DNA from 2 places in the Lysinibacillus sp. DFXJR4 genome. Region 1 is predicted to be linked to the other one. Evidence: riboswitches for the same ligand, from Rfam matches in the RefSeq annotation. Region 1 holds a riboswitch; the other holds the start of a gene.

Region 1 (3,505 bases):
CCCTAATATTTTTCCCTTTTTTACTGAAAAACTAATATCTTTGACGATTGGTACGCCATCATAGCCACCTGATAGATGTTCAACGACGATCATGCCCGTACCCCCTTACCTCTGCGCTGCTTATAAAAAATATAGGAAAAGACAGGTGCCCCAATAAATGCAGTAATAACACCAATTGGTAGCTCCCTCGGCATAATAATTGTTCGTGCAATTAAATCACATATAATAAGCAATGTCGCACCATTTAAAAAGGACAATGGTAATAAATGACGGTGGTCTGAGCCCCAAATCATCCTTGTCATATGCGGTACGACTAATCCAACGAATCCAATTGTTCCCGAAACAGCCACTGCTGCTCCTGTCAGCATGGATCCACCAACTAAAATTAAATACTTACTTCGTTTCACGTTAACACCTAAGTGCTTTGCTCGTTCCTCCCCATATAACAGCACATTTAATTCCCTTCTTTGTGTCCATAGCATCAATGAACCTACAATAACAAATGGGATAATCATTTGCACAAAAGGCCAGCCTCGCATTGATACAGAACCAAGTAGCCACCCCATCACTTGCCGCAGCTCCTCGCCTGATAGGGCAATCATTAGAGAAATAAGTGAGCCTAAAAATGAACTAAAGATGACTCCTGTTAAAATTAACGTTTCCATTTTCAGAGAACGATCTACTACTCTTGCAAAGCTCATGACTGCTACCATTGTTAATACTGCCCCAAGCATACTAAAGGTTGGCAATGTATAGAGACCAACTACCGGAATTGAAAGACCAAAGAATATCGTCATTACTGCACCAACTGATGCACCAGAAGAAACACCCAATGTATAGGGATCTGCTAAAGGATTTTTTAGCAGGCCCTGGAAGGCAGCTCCTGCAATGGCCAGTGAAGCTCCCACAAGCCCTGCTAGGAGAACTCGCGGCAGACGTATTTTCCAAAAAATATTGGCAGCCGTTTCATCAACTGTTTTATTCCACAATACTTCTAGCGGAATATGAACAGAGCCTATAGCTACGCCACACCAGATGCCAATGATAAGAAGTGTAATGGCTGTTACATAGGCTGTGACTATTTTACTCACTTAAACGCCTCTGGGTAGATCGCTTTCGCTAACTCTTCAAGACCCTCTCCTAAACGTGGTCCTTGACGACTTGTTGTATTCTCATCTACCTGAACAATGGCTTTATTTTTTACTGCATTAATTGTGTCAAAGCCAGCACGCTGTGGTAGCTTTGTTAAAATATCAGGTACATAATGATATGTCACCACGATGACATCTGGATTTTTTGCAATAATTTGTTCGGAACTGATTTCATACCAATCTGCTGTATCTGCTGCAACATTTTCGGCATGAATCATATTTAGCATTTCATTCATAAATGTATCTTTACCAGCTGTAAATATATGTGGCTCATCAGATGCTTCTACAAAAACTTTCTTTGGCTTTACATCCTCAAGTTTTGCAAGAACCTCTTCTACTTTTGTCTTCATATCTTTAATTATTTTCTTGGCCTCAGGTAATTTCCCAGTTGCACGACCTAGCTGTTCAATTGTTGTGTAAATTTCATTAAAGTCCTTCGCATTTGTTACCACAAAAACCTTTAAACCGGCAGATTCAAGCTGTTCAATGGCCCCTGCAGAAAATGTCATACTCGAAGCATGAGCAAACACGATATCTGGTTGTAAGGCAATAATTTGCTCAATATTATATTCCATACCACCAACTTTTTGTTTTTCAGTTGCCTCTGCAGGATAATCATCATTATCGGTAACACCCACTATTTCATTGTTTAAGCCAAGAGCAAATAAAATCTCTGTATTACTTGGAATAAGAGAAACTATTTTTTCAGGAGGTGACTCCAGCGTAATCTCCTTGCCAACAGCATCTGTTATCGTCATAGGGAATGTTGCTTTGTCTACTTGTGTTGTTTCTTGCTGCTCAGAAGATGCTGGCTTTTCATTTTTTGCTCCTTCTCCACAGGCAGCAAGTAAGCCAATTGCTAAAAATGCGGAAAGTCCTAATTTCCAAAATTTCTTCATATGAATCCTCCTAGTATATAAATGCGTAAATTTTTACAAATTATTTTGCTGATAGATTAGTAATCGACGAACTTTATAAGTTTATCGCTCATTTTTTCAAATTTATCGACATCTTTCATACAAAACAAATACCCCTCATCCAAAGTGAGGGGTAATAATGCACAAAAATACGCAAAATCCACCACCCTATCCTCGTAGGTTGTAACGTGTCTCTATAAAGGCAGGTCTCCTGGCTCGTGCTCCATACGTTTTTTCAAGCCTTCCCGAAAAACTTTCAGTGGCGTACATTGAAAAAAACTAGCACATACAGTGGCGGGACCGCATCGGAATATCACCGATTTCCCTTTTCACTTTACATAAGTAAAGAACCTTTATAATATTCAGTTGATTTTATTATACATGAAAACAAAAAAAGTCGCCTACCATCTAGACGACTTCTCCTTTAATCAATTATGCCTCGGCATAATTGCGTTCGGAATCGGCTTTGTGCTTACACAAAGAACTCCTTTTCGATTCCGTGACATCCGCCGGAGGCTTTGGGCCAACACGATGTTGGTCACTCAGGCGTTTTCACAGGATGTGAAGATCTTAGCCTGAGTTCCTCTATTTCAGCGGGTGTTTGGATACCCTCTGAAAAGTAGCTTAAATTCGCATTCATCTCACCACCTATAGAGGTGGGAAACTTCTGCTGAAAGAAGTTAAAGAATATCTGCAAAATATTGAACTGTTTTCATCGGTGCCCCTAGTTCTCTTAATGCCCATGTATGCTCTAAATATATATCTGCCAGCTTTTCATATTTACCACCGAATCTGTGAGCCCATTCCACAGCTACAACGCTTTCATACATATGCGCCATTTTTTCTGCTACCGCTTTTGCCTCAAAAGTTTTCATTGCTTCATCCAAAGAGCTAAACGTATGCAATGTCGATTTCAATTGTACTAATTGTTCCACTACTAATTGGCTTAGAGTGCTGTTAGCTACCTTAGCTAAGCGTTCCTCCATAATACGTACAAACAACTTATGAGCTTGGAACTTATCTACTAAACGAATCAGCTCTAATGCCAGTATATTGGCAGTTCCTTCCCACACCGTAAGCACCTGTGCATCTCTTAGTAAGCGAGGTGTCACAAAGTCTTCAATATAGCCATTTCCACCATGTAATTCAATCGCTTCACTTGCATATTTCACCGCTTGCTCGGCTGTTTCCTTTTTCATAATGGCTATATTTAAACGATTCATCATCATATCCTCATGATTGCCCTGACCACTTGTCACTTTATCATATAGCTGAATAAGATCAAAAACTGTTGCTACTTCCACATGAAGCTTTGCCGCAAATTTTCCTAGTGTATCCTGAATCATTGGATATTGCGTTAAAGGCTTACCAAAGGCAGAACGATTTGTCACATAATGCTTTGCCTCTAAAAAGCCACGTCGCATAATACCTAAAGAA
Region 2 (3,505 bases), on a different contig from region 1:
AGCCGGCAACATTTTAAATGAGATAACTTTTTTACAAATATTTAAGTATGGTTGAAACCTTTTTAATGGTTGCCCGTATTACTAGTATACATTTTTAATGAATTGCACTTAAAAAGGAGAAAAACATTTTTGAACTATTGAACAAAACAATTACTTTTTGTCATGTACTTAATTACGATTGCTGATGCATACTACTCAACATTACTGATTGAACCAAAAGCGCCCCCACAGCATCAGACGATTAAAGCATCTGCAATGACAACCATTCAAGTACGGTAGCAAACCTTATAAAAAGAAACAAACAGCAAAAAGCCTGAAGACTTCTATACTTCAGCCTATCAAGCAATTGCTGCAGAGTACTAAGAATACAAAAGAAAAAATTTATAAAGCTAAGATGGATAGATTAAGTGAAAGACACAGCTATATACGGGACTCACCGCTTATTATTTATCACAATCACCGTATACGTTGCTGAAAACAGATGAAACAAAAAGCTGCCATTAACTGTGCAGCTTTTTGTTTTGCTTAATATTTAAATGGATAAACCCTTTTTGGATATGATTTGCCCGCTCACTCTCTATTATACGATTTATATTATCTATCTATTTGTGTTATCATTTTGCTTTTTAATAGGCATAGTAATATTGATACTAGACGTTTACTTCCTCTTTTAAAGCTTACTACTTCTATAAAGCATAATTCTTTTTGTTAAACTATTTTGAAAAATAGAAATATATGCTAGAATTAACATTAAGTGAATAACAATTGCAGTATAAAGGTGCTCTTTTAAGAGCTTAATAGGGAATTCGGTTTAAAGCCGAAGCTGTTTCCGCAACTGTAAGTGTAGATGACTACAGAAAATACCACTGTCGAACAAGGAAAAATGCCTTCAGTAGATGGGAAGGTTCTGAATAGGATACACGAGCCAGGAGACCTGCCTTTATTCCATCGTATTAACTCTCTTCGGAAGCTAGGAGAACTTACGGCAAATAGACGGACAGGCAAACTACGTTTTTGCGCCTTTTTTCTGTTTTCCATTAGATGCTTCCCCATTTTGGAGAAGCATCTTTTTATTTTCGAGTTAATTGCAAAAACATTCACGAAATAATAAAAATAGGAGGTTTTACAAATGGTTCGTTTCAAAAAATGGTGGCATTTAGTGTTAGTCCTACTTTTAGCATTTTCGCTCGTAACACCATCAGCCAGTGCAGCAGTATTACAGCCTGTAAGTCAAGAAGCACAATCAGCAGATTTTGATGTTCAGTTATCAGTAAAAGGTTTATGCGGTACTGGTTCATGCCATGAAATTTTAGAAGGAACAACAGTAAATGTTCAAGAAGGGACAACTGCACTAGAGCTTGTAGAGCAAGTATTAGATGCCGAGGGTATTCCTTATGTAGTAGTTTCTACTCAATATGGTCCATATCTTCAATCAATTGATGGACTTGCGGCAGGCAGTTTAAATGGTTGGGATGGCTGGGTCTACACTGTAAATGGATATAGCCCCAATTTTGGATTAGCTGAATATCAATTACAGGCTGATGATGTCGTTCATATTTATTACACTACATGGGCTAAATTAGAAACAGCAAGTGTAATTGCAGTAAATGATAACAATCCATCCGTTACGGTAAATTTAACTGGTGATTTATTTACGACACCAAACGGCTCTAATTTAGCAAACTGGACAATTAACACAGGGACAACAGCATTAACAGCTCAGTCAGTTACTATGAATGCAAACCAACAAGTTGTTATTACATTTGCAGGTCAAGCACAAGCAGGTACTATTACCATTACAGCCTCTGCTAATGCTTTATTCGGTAGTTCAGCAAGTGAGCCACTTGAAGTAAAAGTACAATAGCTAGATAAATGGATACTGACAAGATGAATTAATTCAGCTTGTCAGTATTTAATTATTTATAAAGGAAGTGAGTGTTTATATGACTATATGGAAAAAGCAGCTACATATAGCAGTTATTTTTATTTTAATCGTATCGCTATTTTCTCCAGTCACTGCAATTAAGGCACAGCATTTTGAAGGGGATTTACTCGATCCTACTCCAAACATCAATGATATTGAACCCGATGATTCAGAAGAGCAGGATAATGCTACAAAGTCTAAGAATGAAATAGATGTAGAGGATTTAACAGAACAGGAAAAAGCACCGCATACAGATGAAGAAGCTGAATTAGATGATCTTATACCATTAGAAGATGCAGCGGAACTAGCTCCATTAGTAGAGAATGCGCCCGTTGCAATTAGCGATATTCAGCTAAACACTGAGGAACCTTTACTATTATTAGTAGGAGAAACATTTCAACTTACTGCCACTAACGCAACAACAGATGATAGTGCCACAGTTACATGGTCTTCAAGCAACTCTGGAATTGCAACAGTTGACACAAATGGGAGCGTAATAGCTCAGGCAATTGGAGAGACAGTCATTACCGCCCAATTAGATGGTGGATCTAAAACAGTTATTGTATATGTTATTTCACCCGAAGCACGGAAGGCAATAGATTTTATTATCGCCCTACCTACAATCGAAAGAGCCGATGAAGCAACCTATCAGCTATTACAGCAAGCACGAGTACTAGATAGTAAAGTAAAAGCTCCGGCTCGTACTCTTTTAATCTCCGATAATAAACTACCTTATTTTTTTCAGTTACTAGAAAAAGAAATTGCCTATTTTAGATATTATATGCAAGATCCTAGCAACGCTTTACCTGCACCTGAAGATATAAACTTTTTAAGTGATGAATTGGATATGAAGTTAGATGCAGTTCGTGAAAGATATAATTCCCTGATTAAAACATCTGGTTATCGAGATCTAAAAAAAATAACAGATCCAGCAGATATACTAGTATTTAATCAAGAACTTGCAGCAAGACAAGTTAAATATGTATTTCTTGTTATCGATGCGCTTCCTAAATTAGAAGATTTAACAATTGATTTAGCCATAAAAGAGCAACTCGATCATGCAAGAAAAAAATATGCTGCTATACCAACAGCAGAACAAAAAAAAGTAGCCAATAAGGAAGACCTTTTTGCAAAAGAAGTTCGATATGTTGAACTGTTAATTGATGCTATTGATATAAATAGCCCATTAGCAGAAGAACAATTAAAAACTGCAAAAGACGCTTTGAAAAAGTTAGCTAATCCAAACAATATACCTGGTGCCTCCAAAGGAGTATCAAACTATAACGACCTCCTTGAAAAGGAGAAAATGATTAATGCAGAGGATGATATTAAACAGGTTATCGAAAAAATTAATGCACTTCCTACTGTAGAGGCACTTACTTGGGCAGACCAATTAAAAGTTCTTGAAGCACAGCAAGCTTATGATAAGCTATTACCTGCACATCAAAGCAGAGTAACAAATTATACCCAACTAGAAGCTTTACAAAAGCGCTTAGTTGAACTACAACCGACAACAGTTGAAATATACAATGCTGTTGCGAACTACTTGACGTCAGGTTCATATGAGCCCGTTTATGGCTC

The links. Region 1 has a riboswitch for cobalamin ahead of AC2CGN_RS11665 (ABC transporter substrate-binding protein). Riboswitches for the same ligand answer to the same signal wherever they lie in the genome.
Region 2: another riboswitch for cobalamin. It lies ahead of AC2CGN_RS09020 (DUF4430 domain-containing protein); the one in region 1 lies ahead of AC2CGN_RS11665 (ABC transporter substrate-binding protein).

Annotation. Positions count from the first base shown of each region.
Region 1 covers NZ_JBXUNW010000004.1:45,495-48,999, forward strand. Annotated here, with positions in the region: gene AC2CGN_RS11655 (adenosylcobinamide amidohydrolase) at 1-93, opposite strand, end outside; gene AC2CGN_RS11660 (FecCD family ABC transporter permease) at 90-1,091, opposite strand; gene AC2CGN_RS11665 (ABC transporter substrate-binding protein) at 1,088-2,050, opposite strand; cobalamin riboswitch at 2,253-2,438, opposite strand; gene AC2CGN_RS11670 (acyl-CoA dehydrogenase family protein) at 2,749-3,505, opposite strand, start outside.
Region 2 covers NZ_JBXUNW010000002.1:198,976-202,480, forward strand. Annotated here, with positions in the region: cobalamin riboswitch at 760-956, shown strand; gene AC2CGN_RS09020 (DUF4430 domain-containing protein) at 1,130-1,864, shown strand; gene AC2CGN_RS09025 (S-layer homology domain-containing protein) at 1,944-3,505, shown strand, end outside.